Regions from separate parts of the Streptomyces sp. TG1A-60 genome, predicted to be linked through region 3. Evidence: riboswitches for the same ligand, from Rfam matches in the RefSeq annotation. Region 3 holds a riboswitch; each other region holds the start of a gene.

Region 1 (4,773 bases), 2.9 Mb from region 3:
CATGCTCCGCCCAGGACTCCACGGGGTCGGCCGGCGCCTCCACCGCGTACATCCAGGCGATCTTGTGCCGCAGCTGGGCGAGTGTCGAGGTCAGCGCGGGGCTGCCGGACGCCTGTGCGAGCGTCTCGTGAAACCAGCCGCCCAAGGAGCGCAGATCCTCGCTGCTGCCCCGCCGAGCCCGCTCCTGGCCCAGCCTGACCAGGCCACGCAACACCTTGAGGTGCGCCTCCGTACGGCGCTGGGCGGCCCGGGCGGCGCCCAGCGGCTCCAGCAGCATGCGCATCTCCAGCAGATCGGCGGCCTCCTGCTCGGTCGGCTCGGCGACGCACGCGCCCGCGTGTCGGCGGGTCACCACGAAGCCCTCGGCCTCCAGCGTGCGCAGCGCCTCGCGCACGGGGACGCGGCTGACGCCGTACCGGCGTGCGAGCAGTTCCTCGGTGAGGCGGCTGCCGCGCTCGTAGACACCCGCGACGATGTCATCACGGATCGCCGTGCATACCGAATGCGCCGGAATACGCATACCGACCTCCGCCTTAAGCCCCGTGAAACGTCGATGATTGACGCGTGTTCCAGCGACTCTATTGCAGCGAGCCGGAATTTCCGATGGCAGGCCGGAATCCATGGATATTTTTTGGACATCGGGTACGCCACAACGAGGAAAGCCCCGGCTCGGCGAGCCGGGGCCTCCCGCGAAGCACTGTGAGCGCGTCAGACGTTCACGCCGTGCGAGCGCAGGTACGCGAGGGGATCGATGTCCGAGCCGTACTCGGCCGTCGTCCGCGCCTCGAAGTGCAGATGCGCGCCGGTGACGTTGCCGGTCGCCCCGGAAAGGCCTATCTGCTGGCCCGGGGTGACCGTCTGGCCGACGGAGACGGCGATGGACGACAGGTGGCCGTACTGGGTGTACGTGCCGTCGTTCATCCTGATGATGATGTTGTTGCCGTACGAGCCCCCCAGCCCGCCTCGACGACGGTGCCGGAGCCCACCGCCTGGACGGCGGTGCCGGCCGCGGCGTGGAAGTCGACGCCGGTGTGGCTACCGGAGGACCAGACGGCGCCGCCGGCCTTGTAGCCGGTGGAGACGTACGAGCCGCTGATCGGGGCGACGTAGGAGTTGAGGCGCTCACGCTCGGCGGCGCGGGCGGCACGCGCCTTGATCTCCTCGCGCTCCTCGGCGGCGGCACGTTCCTGTTCGGCCTTCTCGGCGGCGGCCTTCCTGGCCGCCTCCTGTGCCTTCTTCTTGACGGCGGCCACCTCGGCGGCCTGCTGCTGGGCGACGGCTTGGGCGTCGACCTGCTCGGCGACCGTGTCCCCGAGGGTGATGATCTGGTTCAGTCCGGTCTGCTCGGGAGCCGGCTCCGCGGCGAGCGCGGGAGCGGCGAGGGTTCCGATGACACCGGTGCCGGTGAGAGCGGCGACGCCCACGTTCCTCGTGGTCGCGCGCTTCACGCGGCCGGGTCGGCGGTGCTTCCCGGGGGCGCGGGTGAACGCCATGAAGTGGCTGGTCCTTTCCTTCCCTCTCGCCTACCGGGTTAGCTGACGGGTTCGGAGCAGGAAGGTCTCCTACGGAAACCCCTCGTGTCGCGGCGCTTCGCGAAGGGCGTCCGATTCACCCCAGGGACTGCGGTGGGTCCCCGGCTCCCCTGGCTCGCGCCATACGGGGACTCGGCGATGACTGTCCGGTGCCGCGGCTGCGGCGGACTGCTGACGAACAGCCGGACTGACGCTAAGCGGGCCGTCCTCGAAATAACAAACGAATCACGGGTTTTGTAGCGCACGCCACAGGGCAGACGTGCAACCTCTGCCATCAATATGGACAAACAGGGGCCCCGGTGACTCCTCAGTCACCGGGGCCCCTTCTGTACGCCGCCTTCCGTCCTGCCTCTACTCCGCCGGTACGACGGTGACTTCGCCGATACCGAGGGCCCTGACCGGCTCCTCGATCGCGGCGGCGTCGCCGACGAGGACGGTCACCAGACGGTCCACCGGGAAGGCGCTCACGGCGGCCACGGTGGCCTCCACCGTGCCGGTGGCGGCGAGTTGCCGGTAGAGCGTCGACTGGTAGTCGTCCGGCAGGTACTGCTCGACCTGGTCGGCCAGTGTGCTCGCCACGGCCGCGGCGGTCTCGAACTTGAGGGGGGCGACCCCGACGAGGTTCTGTACGGCGACGTCGCGCTCGGCGTCGGTCAGACCCTCGGCGGCGAGGGTGCGCAGCACCGTCCACAGGTCGTCGAGCGCCGGCCCGGTGTTCGGCGTGTCGACCGAGCCGCTGACGGCTAGCATCGCGGTGCCCGAGCCGTCGGGCGCCGAGCGCAGCACCTGGCCGAACGCGCGCACGCCGTAGGTGTAGCCCTTCTCCTCGCGCAGGACCCGGTCCAGACGGGAGGTGAGGGTGCCGCCGAGGCAGTAGGTGCCGAGCACCTGGGCCGGCCACACGCGGTCGTGCCGGTCGGCGCCCACTCGGCCGATGAGCAACTGGGTCTGGACGGAGCCGGGACGGTCCACGATGATCACCCGCCCGGTGTCGTCGGCGGTCACCGACGGCACCGGGCGCGGCTTGGCCGGGGAGCTGGTCCAGGCGCCCAGGGTGTCGCCGAGCACCGCGTCGAGGTCGACACCGGTGAGGTCGCCGACGACCACGGCGGTGGCCGTCGCGGGGCGCACGTGCCTCTCGTAGAAGGCGCGTACGGCCGCGGAGTCGATGCCCTCGACGGTCTCCTCGGTGCCCTGGCGGGGGCGCGACATGCGCGAGTCGGCCGGAAACAGCTGCTTGGACAGCTCCTTCGCCGCCCGGCGGCCCGGGTTGGCCGTCTCGTGCGGGATCTCGTCGAGCCGGTTTGCCACCAGCCGCTCGATCTCGCTGTCGGCGAACGCGGGTGCCCGCAGGGCGTCGGCGAGCAGGCCGAGCGCCTTCGCCAACCGGGACACGGGCACTTCCAGGGACAGGCGTACACCGGGGTGGTCCGCGTGCGAGTCCAGGGTGGCGCCGCAACGCTCCAGCTCGGCGGCGAACTCCTCGGCGGAGTGCTTGTCGGTGCCCTCGGAGAACGCCCTGGTCATGATGGTGGCGACGCCGTCGAGGCCGGCCGGCTCGGCGTCCAGAGGCGCGTCGAGGAGCACCTCGACGGCGACGACCTGCTGGCCGGGACGGTGGCAGCGCAGCACGGTCATGCCGTTGTCCAGGGTGCCGCGCTCGGGCGCCGGGAAGGCCCAGGGCCTGGCCTCGCCGGCCTGGGGCTGCGGGTGGAAGTCCATGGTCGCGAGATCGGTCACTTCTCCGACTCCTCGTTCTCGTCGGTGGTTTCGGCGGCCTGCGCCGCGGCGGCCTCCTCTTCCTCGTCGCCGGCGACGGGCTCGTAGACGAGCACCGCGCGGTTGTCGGGCCGCAGGCGCGCCTTGGCGACCTCCTGGACCTCTTCGGCCGTCACCTCCAACACGCGGTCGACGGCGGTGAGGGCGAGCTTCGGGTCGCCGAACAGGACCGCGAACCGGCACAGTTCGTCGGCGCGGCCCGCGACCGTGCCCAGCCGGTCCAGCCACTCGCGCTCCAACTGGGCCTGGGCACGCTCCATCTCCTCCGCCGTGGGGCCCTCCGCGGCGAACCGGGCGAGCTCCTCGTCGACGGCGGCCTCGATGACGGGTACCTCGACATCGCCCGAGGTCTTCACGTCCAGCCACGCCATGGAGGGCGCGCCGGCCAGCCGCAGCAGACCGAACCCTGCCGCCACGGCCGTACGGTCACGGCGTACGAGCCGGTTGTACAGGCGGGAGGACTCGCCGCCGCCGAGGATCGTGAGCGCCAGGTCGGCCGCGTCGCACCCGCGCGTGCCGTCCTCCGGCAGGCGGTAGGCGGCCATCAACGCGCGCGCGGGCACGTTCTCCTCGACGACCTCGCGCAGTTGCTCGCCCACGACGTCGGGCAGCGCGCCGCTCCGCGGTTCGGGTTTGCCGTCGTAGGAGGGGATGGAGCCGAAGTACTTCTCGACCCAGGCGAGCGTCTGGTCCGGGTCGATGTCGCCGACGATCGACAGGACGGCGTTGTTGGGCGCGTAGTACGTCCGGAAGAACTGGCGGGCGTCCTCCAGGCTCGCCGCCTCCAGGTCGTCCATCGAGCCGATCGGCGTGTGGCGGTAGGGGTGGCCCTCCGGGTAGGCCAGGCGGAAGATCCGCTCGAAGGCGGTGCCGTACGGCACGTTGTCGTAGCGCTGCCGACGCTCGTTCTTGACGACGTCCCGCTGGTTGTCCAGGTTCTTCTGGTCGAGCGCGACCAGCAGGCTGCCCATGCGGTCGGCCTCCAGCCAGAGCGCGAGCTCCAGCTGGTGGGTGGGCATGGTCTCGAAGTAGTTGGTGCGCTCCCAGCTGGTCGTGCCGTTCAGCGAACCGCCCGCGCCCTGGACCAGCTCGAAGTGCCCGTTGCCCTGTACCTGCCCGGAGCCCTGGAACATCAGGTGCTCGAAGAGGTGGGCGAGACCTGTGCGGCCCTCGACCTCGTGGCGCGAGCCGACGTCGTACCAGAGGCACACCGCGGCGACCGGGGTCAGGTGGTCCTCGGAGAGCACCACGCGCAGGCCGTTGTCCAGGCGGTGCTCCTTCACTGTCAGGCCTCCGGAGCCTGCCTCGGCTGTGGCCGTGTGACCCATGGGCATGTACGTCCCTTCGATCGCTGTGCTGTGGTCGCGGAATCCGTCGCCGAGTCCGTCGTGGAATCGTCGTGGGACCGCCGTTTTCCTGCCGGTCCTGCCACTGTATGCAAGCGCGCGGGCCCCCGGAGAAG
Region 2 (4,773 bases), 4.1 Mb from region 3:
CAGCTGGTCCAGGTCGCCGTCGCGGACCATCTTCCAGAACTCGGCGCCGTCCGCCGGATCGCTCAGCGGCAGGTTCACATTGCGCACGCCGGGCAGCTCGACGTCCGGGCCCTCCAGCTTCTGGTCGGCCGCGTTGCGGAAGTCGAAGACCGTGTGCAGGCCGAGGGAGGCCAGGAACGCGGTGTCCTCGTCGGTCGCGTGCGCGAGGTGGCCACTGCGGAACAGGACTCCATGACGCACCCGACGGCCGTCCACGGTCGGCAGACCGCCCACATCGCGGAAGTTGCGCACTCCGGTCAGCTCGGGCTCGGTCGACGGGATCTGCTGCGTCACGGGGGCTCCTCCCATCCGGCCGCCGGCGCCGATCGTCGACGGGCGCGCACTCGACACCGAGGCGCGCACTCGACGATACGACATGGGCGGGTACCCCAAGGAGTCGTCCACAGGGGCCGTGAGGGGCGCCCGACGGTTGTCCACAGGGCCCTGCGGGAAGGGGCGTCGGCAGTTGTCCACAGGCATTGCCGAGCGCCTGCGACGACCTGCGATGATGTTGAAGCCCGATCGCACCTGTTCGAATCTGTGGGGACTTTATGTTGGACATCGGCGCAGACGGCCGGACCTGGCTTCTCACGGGACCCAGGAGCAGCTATGCCCTACGGCTCACGGAGAACGACGAACTGCTGCACCTGCACTGGGGCCCTTGTATCGCCCTCGCCGACGCCGAGGAGCTGGCCGCTCGGCAGCAGCTGGTGTACTGGCCGTTCGAGGCCCCGGTCGACGGATACGAGGAGTACCCCGTCGAGGGCGGCCCCCGCTTCGCCCGCCCCGCCCTCTCCGTGCGCACGGACGAGCGGCGCGGTACCGAGTGGACCTTCCGGACGTACGAGGCCGACGGCGACGAGCTGCGGCTGAGTTTCACCGACGGCGGCCTCGGGATCACCCTGCACTACCGGATGCGCGACGACGTGGTGGAGCGCTGGGTGACCCTGGTCAACGAGGGTCCGACAGCGGAGCTGCTGCGGGCCGACTCGGCGACCTGGACGCTGCCGCCGCGCGAGGAGGCCTGGCGGCTGTCGCAGCTGCACGGGCGGTGGGCGGCCGAGTCCCGGCTGGTGCGCGCGGACCTCACCTACGGCGAGAAGGTCATCGGCAGCCGCCGCGGGCACACCGGGCATCAGCACCTGCCCTGGGTCGCCCTGGACACCGACGCCGGCGAGGAGCGGGGCGAGGTCTACGGCTGCGCCCTCGGCTGGTCGGGTTCCTGGCGGATCGCGGTCGCCCAACTCCCGGACGCGCGCGTGCAGATCACCGGCGGCGCCGGGTACGACGAGTCCGGTCTGCTGCGGCTGGAGACGGGCGACACCTTCACCACGCCCGTCTTCGCGGGCCTGTGGAGCGACGGCGGCCACGGCGGGGCGAGCCGCGCCTGGCACGCGTACCAGCGGACGTACGTCATCCCGGACGCGGACCAGGACCGGCCGGTGCTCTTCAACTCCTGGGAGGCCACCGAGTTCGACATCTCCGAGGAGCAGCAGGGCACGCTCGCGCGACGCGCGGCGGCCGTCGGGGTCGAGCTGTTCGTGGTGGACGACGGCTGGTTCGGGGCGCGCACCAGCGACCGGGCCGGCCTCGGCGACTGGACACCCAACCCCGACCGCTTCCCCAAGGGGCTGAAGCCGCTCGCCGACTATGTGCATGCCCTCGGTATGCAGTTCGGCATCTGGGTCGAGCCCGAGATGGTCAACCCGGACAGCGAGCTGTACCGGGCGCACCCCGAATGGGTACAGTTCCAACCGGGGCGAAAGCGGACGGAACTGCGTAATCAGCTTGTCCTCAATCTCGCGCGTGAGGACGTCCAGGAGTACCTCTGGGAGCGACTGGACACTCTCCTGTCCAGCGCGCCGATCGACTATGTGAAGTGGGACTTCAACCGCTGCTTCACGGATGCCGGCTGGCCCGGGGAGCCGTATCCGCAGAAGCTGTGGGTCGAGCATGTGCAGGCCTTCTACGCGCTGCTGGACCGGTTGCGGTCCGCCCACCCGCAGGTCGCCTTCGAGTCGTGCTCCGGCGGCGGCGGTCGTATCGACCTCGGGGTCATGGCGCGGACCGACCAGGTGTGGACCTCCGACAACACCGACCCGCTCGACCGGCTCGCCATCCAGCACGGCTTCAGCCAGGTCCACCCGGCCCGGACCATGGCCGCGTGGGTCACGGACAGTCCGAACAACCAGCTCAACGGTCGGGTCAGCACACTGCGGTTCCGGTTCGTCAGCGCCATGGCGGGTGTGCTCGGTGTCGGCGGCGACCTCGCCGAGTGGAGCGAGGAGGAGTTGGCCGAGGCGCGGGACTGGGTGGAGCTGTACAAGGAGATCCGGCCGGTCGTGCAGCGCGGCGACCTCTACCGGCTCCGGCCGCCGACCGGTGGGCTGAGCGCCGTGCAGTACGTCCATGGTGACGAGATCGTCGTGCTCGCCTGGCTCCAGGCCCAACACTACGGCGAGCCGGTCGCGCCGCTCCGGCTGCGCGGCCTCGACCCGACAGAAGTGTATGAGTGCCGCGAAACGGGTGAAATGCACCGAGGTGCCGTGCTGTTGCATCACGGCCTGCGGACCGGTCTGCGGGGCGACTTCGATGCGATGGTTATCCGCATGCGTCGTACTTGAGCTATCTGTCCGAAATGAAGCGGTAATTCCAAGTAGCCCTGGAATAGAACCTACTGGCTCGTAGCGGAGTGAGCAGCGTCATACTCGTGACCGTCCGCTGTCGCCATGTCCACGTAATTCGTAGGTGTTTCCAGGGTGGTTGGTAAACGCTCAGGGGCGGTCTTTTACGGAGCGTGATCATTAATTGAGATAAGGATCAGACAGGAAGACGCACAGGAAATCCCCATGGTTGTCTCTGTGGCCACAAGTCGCTTACGTTCGGCGTCAATCCGGACGGACGCCCAATCCTGCCGCCGACCGGAGCCGCGTACCGACCCGATCCACGGCAGGAGCGGGGGACCCACAGGTATCACCGCCTGTTCCGGTCTCCGGAACGGCTAGGGGTAAAGCCGTGCACAAGCACGGCCGGGCATCTCCAGTCCGCACCCGACAGCTCACCTCGCAGGCGCCGGAGAGGAAAACGCCCATGCCCGCGAAGGGTAAGCACCGCCGTCCGAAGTCCCAGCGTTTCACCCGCTCGATCGCCGCCGCCGGCACCGGTGGGGCCGCTCTCGCGCTGCCGTTGATCGGAGCCGCAGGCGCCCACGCGGCGACCCCGACCGCCGCCGTTTCCGACGTATCCGAGAAGACCCTCACGGTCGCCGGCGAGAAGGCCACCGCCGAGGCCGGTGCGAGACTGGGCCAGGCCGAGAGGGCCGCCCAGGCGGAGAAGACCGCCACCAAGAAAGCGTCCGCCGAGACCTATTCGGTGAAGGTCGGCGACTACCTCTCGAAGATCGCGGACGAGCAGGACGTCGAGGGCGGCTGGAAGCGGCTCTACTCGGACAACCGCGAGGCGGTCGGCTCCGACCCTTCGCTCATCCACCCGGGTCTCAAGCTCACGATCGGGGGGCAGGCCGCGTCGAGCGGTGCGCCGCAGTCGTCGGAGAAGCCCCAGCCGCCGCAGTCGTCTACGAAGCCCCAGTCGTCGAAGTCCTCCGGCTCCTCGGCGCAGGAGTCGAAGGACACCCAGGCGTCGACCTCCACGTCCGCGGGCCAGTCCTCGCAGTCCAGTGGTGCCGGCTTCAGCGGGCCCATCCAGGGCGCCACCGTCGGCACCGCGTACAAGACCGCCGGAAGCATGTGGTCCAGCGGTTACCACACCGGCGTCGACTTCGTGGCCCCGACCGGCACCGGCCTCAAGTCCGTGGGCGCGGGCACCGTCGTCTCCGCCGGCTGGGGCGGCGCCTACGGCAACCAGGTCGTCATCAGGCTCGCCGACGGCTACTACGCCCAGTACGCCCACCTGTCGTCGATCTCCGTCTCCGCGGGCCAGTCCGTGAGCGGCGGCCAGCAGATCGGCCTCTCCGGCGCGACCGGCAACGTCACCGGCCCGCACCTTCACTTCGAGATCCGTACGAGCCCGAACTACGGCTCGGACATCGACCCGCTGGCGTATCTCCGCTCGAAGGGCGTCAGCCTCTGACGCAAACGCCGTTCTCGACAGGCCGGCCCCCGTGTCCCGGGGGCCGGCCTTCGGCGTTGTCGGACCTGTGGGGCCGGCGGGGGCCCGCGCGGAGCGCAGTCCGCGTCACGCTCTCGTGGTGTGGCCGGGCGACGTCTCGACAGGGGTGCGGCAGAAGGGCACAGTGATCGCCGTAAGCGCTTTCCACGGTGTCTGTCGAAGGAGTGTCATGACCAGCCGCAGAGCCTTCGGAGTCCTCGCCGCCGGTGCCGCCCTCGCGGCGCTCGCGCCGGCCCCGGCCGTGAGCGCGGTCCCGCGACACGGCCGTCGTCGGCTGATCGCGGCCGACGACTTCCGGCGCGGGCTCGGGCAGTGGGCCGTGGAACTGGAGAAGGGCGGTACGGTCGCGGCCTCACGCGGTGTGCTGGAGGTCGACGTGCCGGCCGGTGCGACCGTCTGGTTCAAGCGGAAACTGGGAGGGCCGTACGTCATCGAGTACACTGCCACCCCGGTCTCCGCGGGTGGCGTGAACGACCGGGTCTCCGACCTCAACAACTTCTGGAACGCCGTCGATGTGCGCTCGCCCGACGATCTCTTCGCCACGCCGCGTGGTGGTGCGTTCGCAGAGTACGACTACCTGAAGATGTACTACTCCGGCTACGGGGC
Region 3 (4,773 bases):
TCATCCTGCTGTTCGCCGGGTTCGAGACGACCGTCAACCTCATCGGGAACGGCACGTACGCCCTCCTCACCCACCCCGGGCAACGCGCCCGTCTCCAGGCATCCCTGGCCGCCGAGGAGACCGCGCTGCTCCAGACCGGTGTCGAGGAACTCCTCCGCTTCGACGGCCCCGTCGAACTCGCCACCTGGCGCTTCGCCACGCGGCCCCTCACGATCGGCGGTGAGGACATCGCGCCCGGTGACCCCGTCCTCGTCGTCCTCGCCGCGGCCGACCGCGACCCGGCCCGCTTCGACGACCCCGACACGCTCGACCTCTCCCGCCGCGACAACCAGCACCTCGGCTACGGCCACGGCATCCACTACTGCCTCGGCGCCCCGCTCGCCCGCCTTGAGGGCCAGACCGCCCTGGCGACGCTTCTCACCCGTCTCCCCGACCTGCGACTCGGAGTGGATCCGGCCGATCTGAGGTGGCGGGGAGGGCTCATCATGCGTGGACTGCGCACGCTTCCGGTGGAGTTCGGTCCGGATCGTCGGCCCCCGAGGGCCCGTGTCGGCCGTTGACGGCCCGCGTCGGCCCCCGGCAACGGCCTCCATCGCCCCCCGCGACAGCCCGTGAGCGGCCGGTAGCAGTACCCCGTTCCGAGCCAGAAGATGACACACCCTCAAGTTCGTGATCTTCACGTGATCTGCGCTGCATTAACTTGTGACAACTGATCGTCTGCCGATACGTTCACGCATCAGTGCGAAGGGTCTGCGCCCGTCGCACAGGTCACCGCTGTCGCGTGAAAGGCAACCGCATGCTCTCCGGGAACGGTCGTCACCGTCGCCCCCGTCAGGCTCCGGCCCTCCTCGTCGCGGCCGGAGTGACCGGCTCGGCCATCGCCATCCCACTCCTCGGCGCCACCGGCGCGAGCGCGGCCAGTGGAACCACCTGGGACCAGGTGGCGGAGTGCGAGAGCGGCGGCTCCTGGAGCGCGGACACCGGCAACGGGCGCTACGGCGGCCTCCAGGTCTCCCAGGAGGACTGGGAGAGGTACGGCGGCCTCGACTACGCGACGAGCGCCGACCGGGCCAGCCGTTCGCAGCAGATAGCGGTCGCCGAGAGGATACTCGCCGACCAGGGCGTCGGCGTCTGGCGCACCTGCGGACTGCTTCACGACCTCGGCGGCGACTCCGGCTCCGCCGACGTGGACACCGGCGTCGCGGGTGACCCGTCGAACTCGGACGGTTCGGATGGTTCGAGCGGTACGAAGGATTCATCTGATTCATCCGGTTCGACCAGCTCGTCCGAATCCTCCGCGTCGTCGGGATCCTCCGGCTCGCCCTCGGGGGTCACCGAGGGTTCCGCCGAGGCTCTCGCCGAATCGGATGATTCGGGAAACTCGGACGAATCGGGTAAATCTGAGCAGAGCGACAGCTCTTCGGTCGTCGACGACAGCGAGACCGGCACCGGCCGCCACCGCGGCGCCAGTGCCGACGAGGCCGCGGGTGCCGGCACGGACGTGACCGACGGCTCCCGTGCCGACTCCTCGCCCTCCGGCCGTCACGCCTCCCGTGGCGGCGACGCGGCGCGCGAGGCCGTGGAGGGGGCGTACACGGTCCGCGCGGGCGACAGTCTGACCGTCATCGCGAAGTCGCTCGGCCTGGACGGCGGATGGCGGCAGCTGTACGCGGAGAACGAGGGCACGGTCGGAACTGACCCGGACCTTATCCTTCCCGGTCAGACCCTCGAAGTCGGTGTCGAAACGGGCGAAAAGTAGCGGGAGTTCAGTCAGGGTTCGCACCTGAATGCCCGTTTTGATCTCGGTGGGAGATGAATCACAGACCCCCTGATCGTCTTTGAAATTCGGCGAATCACGTGATTACGGTCGTGACCGCTCGCCCACAGCGGGCTCATGCGGCCGGCACGCCGAATCCTGCCAACGGCCGCATGGAACAGTCGTCGCGTCAAGCGCCGTAGGCAGGAGCGGGGGACCCAAGGTAAGCGCCGGGTCCGGTGGTTGAGGCCCTTCGGGGCCGCACGGCCGGAACCGGCTCGGGGTGAAGCCGCGCATCGTGAGCCGAGAGGCGAGCGGGCGCGGCCGGGCAACTCAACCGGCCCGAACCCGACAGCTCACCTCGTAGGCGTCGGTGAGGGGATCACTTCATGCTGCTTTCCAGCAAGGGCAAGCACCGCCGCCCGTCCAAGGCTGCCCGCGCCATCGCCGTCGCCGGTGTCACCGGTGCCGCCGCCATCGCCGCTCCGCTGATGGCCGCCGGCAGCGCCTCGGCCGCCACCGCCTCCGAGTGGGACGCCGTCGCCCAGTGCGAGTCGGGCGGGAACTGGTCCATCAACACCGGCAACGGCTACTACGGCGGCCTGCAGTTCGCCGCCTCCACCTGGGCCGGCTACGGCGGTACGCAGTACGCCCCCACCGCCGACCAGGCGAGCAAGGCCCAGCAGATCGCCGTCGCCGAGAAGGTCCTCGCGGGCCAGGGCAAGGGTGCCTGGCCGGTCTGCGGCACCGGCCTGTCCGGCGCCTCGTACGACGGCGCCGCCGCCTCCGGCGGCAGTTCGAACTCCGGCTCCTCCAACTCCTCCTCGCAGGGGAGCACGCAGGAGAACACGCAGAAGAGCACCCAGGAGAACCGCGCCTCCCGCTCCTCCGAGCGCCCCACCGTCGAGACCCCGACCGGCAAGAAGGTCGAGAAGGGCGACGGCGAGTACAAGGTCGTCAGCGGCGACACCCTCAGCGGCATCGCCGCGAAGAAGAACGTCAAGGGTGGCTGGGAGAAGCTCTACGAGCTGAACGAGGACATCGTCGACGACGCCGACTTCATCTACCCGGGCCAGCAGCTCCACCTGAGCTGACCCTCCGGACCGCCACGGTCGCCGGTCCCGGCCGCCCCCACGGCCGGGACCGGCGGGGCCGGTTCGGCCGGGCCGGAAGGCAGGCCGCTCACCGGCTGAACCGCAGCCCGCTCACATCCGTGTTCTCCATAGTGAAGACCTCGTGAGGGCCGTCCCCCCGTCCCCCACGAGCTCCCCGCCCCGGTGCGCATTCCCCCGTACGCACCGGGGCGGGGCTTTTTCTTTTCCCGTTCACCCCTTTTCCCGTTCACCCCCTCTTTGTTCCGTCCGGGAACAATGGGTAGTGTCTGGCTGTCCACGAGACGGTCGGTCGGCTGCCGGCCGCCCCGGGGCGGTTAGGCTCTAGTCGCCATCGCGTCACACCCCAAGAAGGAGATGCTCGTGCCGTCCATCGACGTCGTCGTAGCCCGGGAAATCCTGGACTCCCGAGGCAACCCCACGGTCGAGGTCGAGGTCGGCCTCGACGACGGCAGCACCGGTCGTGCCGCCGTTCCGTCCGGCGCCTCCACCGGTGCCTTCGAGGCCGTCGAGCTCCGTGACGGCGACCCCAACCGTTACCTCGGCAAGGGCGTGGAGAAGGCCGTCCTCGCGGTCATCGAGCAGATCGGCCCGGAGCTCGTCGGCTACGACGCCACCGAGCAGCGCCTCATCGACCAGGCGATGTTCGACCTGGACGCCACCGACAACAAGGGCTCCCTCGGCGCCAACGCCATCCTCGGCGTCTCCCTCGCCGTCGCCCACGCCGCCTCCGAGGCGTCCGACCTCCCCCTCTTCCGCTACCTGGGCGGCCCGAACGCGCACCTGCTGCCCGTTCCGATGATGAACATCCTGAACGGCGGCTCGCACGCCGACTCCAACGTGGACATCCAGGAGTTCATGATCGCCCCCATCGGCGCGGAGTCCTTCTCCGAGGCCCTGCGCTGGGGCGCGGAGGTCTACCACACCCTCAAGAAGGTGCTGAAGACCAAGGGCCTGTCCACCGGCCTCGGCGACGAGGGCGGCTTCGCCCCGAACCTGGAGTCCAACCGCGCCGCCCTCGACCTCATCATCGAGGCGATCAAGGAGGCCGGCTACACCCCCGGCGAGCAGATCGCCCTGGCCCTCGACGTCGCCGCCTCCGAGTTCTACAAGGACGGCTCCTACGTCTTCGAGGGCAAGGAGCGCTCCGCCGCCGAGATGACCGAGTACTACGCCGAGCTCGTCGAGGCGTACCCGCTCGTCTCCATCGAGGACCCGCTGTTCGAGGACGACTGGGACGGCTGGAAGATCATCACCGACAAGCTCGGAGACAAGGTCCAGATCGTCGGCGACGACCTGTTCGTCACCAACCCCGAGCGCCTGGCCCGTGGCATCGAGGAGGGTGCCGCCAACGCCCTGCTCGTCAAGGTCAACCAGATCGGCTCGCTGACCGAGACCCTGGACGCCGTCGAGATGGCCCAGCGCAACGGCTTCAAGTGCATGATGTCCCACCGCTCCGGCGAGACCGAGGACGTCACCATCGCCGACCTCGCCGTCGCCGTGAACTGCGGCCAGATCAAGACCGGTGCCCCGGCCCGCTCGGACCGCGTCGCCAAGTACAACCAGCTGCTCCGCATCGAGGAGATCCTCGACGACGCAGCGGTGTACGCCGGCCGCTCCGCCTTCCCGCGCTTCAAGGGCTGACACCGCCGCCGACAGCGGCGGAAGGCAAGGAGGAAACGTCGTACGTACGTCCCCGTACTCGGTCCCGTACCGTGTGCGGGGACGTACGCACGTGGGAGACACGCCAGACGCACAGGAGAAGGGGCAGCGGGACATGGCCGTGAAGGACCGGGACCGGGACCGCTTCTCCACCGCGACCCGGCTGAGGGTGCTCGGTGAGCAGACCGCCGCCCGGGTCTACCGCTCCCAGACCAAGCGCCAGGCCCACCGCTCCCGCCTCAC
Region 4 (4,773 bases), 560 kb from region 3:
GCAGCAACTCCGCGACCTCGGCGTCGGCGTCCGGCACCGTGTCCCCACGGGTGTCTTCACCACCGCCCACAACGTCCGCTACCTCCGCGCGAAGGTCCTCCAGACCCAGCACACGCTCCCCCTCCCGGAGCTGACGCACCTGCCGGAACTGACGGCCGGCTGAGCCCCGGGGGACGGGGCCGGGGCGCAGGCGGGTACCGGGTGGGGGCGAGGGCGAACCGGCGGTGCGCCCACTAGCCCACTCGGCCCCACCGACTAGCCCGGCGCCCCGACCACGGAAACCCTGTATCCGTGGGGCAGTCAGAGGATGCGGAGGGCGCGAGGGAGCCGGCCGGCAGGCGGTTCTCCCGCACCCGTACCCTCGTCCTGGTCCTCCCCGTCCTGCTGATCACGACGGGCCTCTTCTACGACCACTTCACGCCGAGCGAGTTCACGGCCGTCCCCTTCTTCACCGCCGCGCCCCTCGTGGCTGCCCCTCTCTACTCGCTCCACGGCACGGTGACCACCGGCGTCGCCTCGGTGGCCGGCATCACGGTACGGATCCTCTATGACGACACGAGCCATGAGGACGCGGTCACCGAGGTCGTGACCGTGGCCACCGTCGCCGTACTGGCCGTGCTCATCAACCGTCTCGCCCGGCGCAGCGACGCCCGGCTCGCCACCGCCCACGAGATCGCCGAGGCCGCGCAGCGGGCCGTACTGCCGGTGCCGCAGGAGCGGATCGGCGGGCTGGAGATCGCCGCGCGGTACGAGGCGGCGCAGACCGGGGCGTCGATCGGGGGCGATCTGTACGCCGTGCAGGACTCGCCCCACGGCCTGCGGCTGATCGTGGGCGATGTGCGCGGCAAGGGGTTGGGGGCGGTGTCGGAGGTGGCGGTGCTGATCGGGGCGTTCCGGGAGGCGGCCGAGCAGGAGTCGACGCTCGAAGCGGTCGTCCAGCGGCTGGAGCGGGCGCTGGCCCGGGAGTCGACGCGGCGGGAGGCCACACGGCGCGACGCGACGGAGCGGTACGAGGGGTTCGTCACGGCCGTACTGGCGGAGTTCCCGCACGGTGCCGGCCGCGCCCGGACCGTGAACCGCGGCCACCCGTCCCCCCTGCTGCTGCACGCCGACGGCACCGTGCGCATCCTGGACGCGCCGCACCCCGCGCTGCCGCTCGGCATGGACGACCTGGGGGCCTGGCCGGACCGCGCCGACGACACCGTGTTCCCGCCCGGCGCCACGCTGCTCTTCTACACCGACGGCCTGTCCGAGGCGCGGGACGCCCGGGGCGTCTTCTACGACCCGGCCGAGCGGCTCTCCGGCCGTACCTTCTCCGCCCCGCGCGCCCTGCTCGCGACCCTCTCCGAGGAGGTACGCCGGCACACGGGCGGTCGTACGACGGACGACATGGCGCTCCTGGCGGTCCGCCGCACCTGACGCCCCCCTCGCACACCGCTCCTCGTGCGGCGGCCCACACGTCTCTCTCACATCTCCCGTGATCGACATCACGAGGCGTGTTCGTTTGGTCTTCCTCCGTATACCGACTGACGCGTGCTCAGGGAGTCTGCTACTCCTGATTGATCCTGAGGCAAGGTCAACTCGCCCGCTTTCCGCCCCTCGTGACCCGTAAGTCCAGCGTGAAAGCCGGAACGATCATCCAGAACAGCTTGGAATGGAGTACTCGCGTCTATTAACGTTCGATAACGCAGCGCGGTCGTCCCAGCCGTCACAAGAGACGGCTCCGTGCTCACGCGCCGAATCCCGCAAGGGAACCGGGGAACCACCACTCTGGGGTGAATCGCACGGAAGCCGTCGTGGCAGCACGCACGACCGGTTTACGCGCGTAGGAGACCTTCCTGCTCCGAACCCGTCAGCTAACCCGGTAGGCGAGGAGGAAGGAAGGAGTACGCCCACGTGGCGTCAAACCGGTCCGCGACCGAAGCCCCGTTCGAACCGAGCCAACGCGACGGCGAAAGCCAGACGTTCGGCTACGGCAGCTACAACAGTGACAACGAGGGCCCTTGGCAGGAGTGGAATCCCAGTGAGGAATCCATTCGCCCCCTTCGCGGCCGACACCGCGTGGCCAAGCCGCGCGGCGGACTCGCCCGTGGCGGACTGGCCCGGAGCTCCACGGTTCTCGGCGTCGGTGTCATAGCCGCCGTCGGCGGCGCCGGCATGGCCAGCGCGCAGTCCGGCAAGCCTCCGGTGTCCATATCGTTGCCCGACGTGCCGAACGTCGGCTCGGTCTTCGAGGACGACACCGAGACGCCGGAGCCGCAGGCCTCCACCACCCCGCTCAGCAGCGCCGGCCTGATCGCCGCCGACACCGAGCAGGGCGCCGCGAACGCCGGCGAGGCACTCCGCGCCCGCATCATCGCGCAGGCCGAGTCCCAGCAGGACGCGTTCGACAAGGCCACCGCCGAGGCGGCCCAGACCGCCGCCGCGGAGAAGGCGGCCGAGGAGGCCGCCGAGGAGAAGAAGGCGGCCGAGGCCAAGGAAGCCGCCGCGAAGCAGAAGGCGGCCGAGGAGGCCGAGAGGAAGAAGGAAGCCGAGCGCCTCGCCGCCCTGGCCAAGCAGTTCACGCTTCCCACCTCCTCCTACACCCTCACCTCCGCCTTCGGCCAGGCCGGGCCCTACTGGTCCTCCGGCTACCACACCGGCCTCGACTTCGCCGCCCCCACCGGCACCCTCATCAAGGCCGTCCACAGCGGCACCATCACGCAGGCCGGCTACGAGGGTTCGTACGGTTACAAGACCGTCCTCACCCTCGATGACGGCACTGAGATCTGGTACGCCCACCAGTCCTCCATCGGCGTCAGCGTCGGCCAGAAGGTCGCCACCGGCGATGTCATCGGCCGCGTCGGCGCCACCGGCAACGTCACCGGAGCCCACCTCCACCTGGAGGTCCACGCGGCCGGCGGGGGCGGCATCGACCCGGCGGCCTGGCTGCGCAGCAAGGGCCTGAACCCGTAGAACGAGCGAGCTCCGCAAGGCTGCCGACCGGTGAGGCCCGGTGGTCCTTGCGGCTGTACGCCGCGTGAGCCCTTGAGGCCTACGCGGCGTTCGTCATCCTGCCGCGTCTGCCGCGTCTGCCGCGTCTGCCGCGTCTGCCGCGTCTGCCGCGCCTGTCGCATCGGCCGCATCGGCTGCGTCCGTCGCGTCCGGCCCGATGGGCGCTCGCCGTACCTGTCGGCCCCGGCCCGCCCGTCGGTCCGCGAACGGTCTAGCTAGTAGCGATACGGGTTGTACGTGGGATACGGCGTCAGCCCGTACGGCACCGGGCGCCCGTACCCCGGGTACCCGTACCCGCCACCGGCCTCTTGCCCCGCATACCCCAGGGCGGGCCGCGCCAGTTCCCGGCGTCGCCACAGTTCGAAGAGCAGCTCACGTTCGCGGAGCACGAAGTCGCGCCCGGCGCTCCCCCGGAGCCCCCGGTACCGCAGGAACGCCAGCTTCGTCGCGTATGTCTCGTACTCCGCGACCACCCGGCCCCCCGCCTTGCCGAAGTGATGCGCCGCGTACTCCCGCGCCACCCGCCGGGCCCGCATCGACCCCAGCGCGTACGGCTCCGTCGGCGTCAGCCACCCCGCCGCCGCGTACGCCGGCAGCGCCTGCCGGACGATCCGCAACTCCCGCTGCCGCGTCCAGATCACCCACCACGTCAGCAGCCCGAACGCCGGCACCATGAACGCCGCGTACACCGCGAAGAAGCCGTACTCCCCGAACGCCGACGACCCGTTCCAGATCGCGTGCATCCCCACGGCGAGCAACAGTCCGCCCACCGGCACGAGCATCCGCCGGGTCCGCTGCCACTCCGGGGCGAATGCCGCGACCCCGAACCCGATGCCCGTCAGCACGGTGAACAGCGGGTGCGCGAACGGCGACATGATGACCCGCACGAAGAACGTGGCCGCCGTGACCGATGCCAGCCCGCTTCCCCCGCTGAGCTGATCCGTCCCGAACGCGGTCCCGAGATACAGGATGTTCTCGGTGAACGCGAACCCGGTGGCGGTGAACCCCGCGATCACCACCCCGTCCACGACGCCGGTGAAGTCCCGCCTCCGGAAGAGGAACACCAGGAGGACGGCCGCGGCCTTGGCGGTCTCCTCCACGACGGGCGCTATGACGGTGGCACCCAGAGTGTCGGCATGCGTCGGATCGGCGGTGGCGGTCGCGATCCACCGGGTCGCGAAGCTGTTGGCCACGATGGCTATCAGCGCCGCCGCGCACGCCCCCCAGGAGAACGCGAAGACCAGGTTCTTCCAGGGCCCCGGTTCCACCCGGTCCAGCCACCGGAACGCCGCCATGAGCAACGGCACGGGCAGCACCGCGAGTCCGAGCCCGACCAGGAACCCCTCGGTGCCGGTCTGTTCACGGACGAGGGCGAGGATGACGAGCCCGGAGACCCCGAGCAGCCCGATGAGCGCGCCGTACAGGACGTTCGTCCGCTGCCACCAGCGCGTGGGCCTGAACGCATACCCACCGGCAGGGCCGCTGGGATGCGTCGGGTAAGGGGGACTGGTGGCCATTGCATTGACCCTAACGAGGGATGGGAGCCGCCCGCGACGGTGCGTGGTGCCGCGCTCGCGCGGCTGTGACGGAAGGCCGTCAGGCGTCTGTGGGGGGTTGTCCGGACTCCTGCTCTCGCTGCTGTACGCGGCGGAAGAGCAGATCGTTCACGACATGACCCTTGTCCAGCCCCTGTCCCTCGAAACGGGTCAGCGGCCGGAAGCCGGGACGTGGCGCGAACCCACCGTCGGGCCGGGTGTTCTCGAACTCCGGATGAGCGGT

What was found. Region 3 has a riboswitch for cyclic di-AMP ahead of WBG99_RS21515 (transglycosylase family protein). Riboswitches for the same ligand answer to the same signal wherever they lie in the genome.
Region 1: it holds a riboswitch for cyclic di-AMP, as region 3 does, so the genes downstream of both, WBG99_RS08125 (M23 family metallopeptidase) here and WBG99_RS21515 (transglycosylase family protein) in region 3, are expected to answer to the same signal.
Region 2: it holds a riboswitch for cyclic di-AMP, as region 3 does, so the genes downstream of both, WBG99_RS03095 (peptidoglycan DD-metalloendopeptidase family protein) here and WBG99_RS21515 (transglycosylase family protein) in region 3, are expected to answer to the same signal.
Region 4: it holds a riboswitch for cyclic di-AMP, as region 3 does, so the genes downstream of both, WBG99_RS18920 (M23 family metallopeptidase) here and WBG99_RS21515 (transglycosylase family protein) in region 3, are expected to answer to the same signal.

The regions. Positions count from the first base shown of each region.
Region 1 is NZ_CP147520.1:1,996,025-2,000,797, forward strand. It holds gene WBG99_RS08120 (GntR family transcriptional regulator) at 1-520, opposite strand, end outside; partial or broken gene WBG99_RS08125 (M23 family metallopeptidase) at 709-1,493, opposite strand; cyclic di-AMP (ydaO/yuaA leader) riboswitch at 1,506-1,680, opposite strand; gene WBG99_RS08130 (pitrilysin family protein) at 1,884-3,272, opposite strand; gene WBG99_RS08135 (pitrilysin family protein) at 3,269-4,645, opposite strand.
Region 2 is NZ_CP147520.1:849,069-853,841, reverse strand. It holds gene WBG99_RS03105 (tyrosine-protein phosphatase) at 1-333, opposite strand, end outside; gene WBG99_RS03100 (alpha-galactosidase) at 591-2,663, shown strand; cyclic di-AMP (ydaO/yuaA leader) riboswitch at 2,966-3,124, shown strand; gene WBG99_RS03095 (peptidoglycan DD-metalloendopeptidase family protein) at 3,130-4,128, shown strand; gene WBG99_RS03090 (DUF6250 domain-containing protein) at 4,337-4,773, shown strand, end outside.
Region 3 is NZ_CP147520.1:4,942,270-4,947,042, forward strand. It holds gene WBG99_RS21505 (cytochrome P450) at 1-560, shown strand, start outside; gene WBG99_RS21510 (transglycosylase family protein) at 797-1,759, shown strand; cyclic di-AMP (ydaO/yuaA leader) riboswitch at 1,942-2,141, shown strand; gene WBG99_RS21515 (transglycosylase family protein) at 2,146-2,850, shown strand; gene eno (phosphopyruvate hydratase) at 3,232-4,512, shown strand; gene WBG99_RS21525 (septum formation initiator family protein) at 4,646-4,773, shown strand, end outside.
Region 4 is NZ_CP147520.1:4,383,820-4,388,592, forward strand. It holds gene ribA (GTP cyclohydrolase II) at 1-163, shown strand, start outside; gene WBG99_RS18915 (PP2C family protein-serine/threonine phosphatase) at 367-1,419, shown strand; cyclic di-AMP (ydaO/yuaA leader) riboswitch at 1,725-1,886, shown strand; gene WBG99_RS18920 (M23 family metallopeptidase) at 1,897-2,955, shown strand; gene WBG99_RS18925 (PrsW family intramembrane metalloprotease) at 3,210-4,511, opposite strand; gene trmB (tRNA (guanosine(46)-N7)-methyltransferase TrmB) at 4,591-4,773, opposite strand, start outside.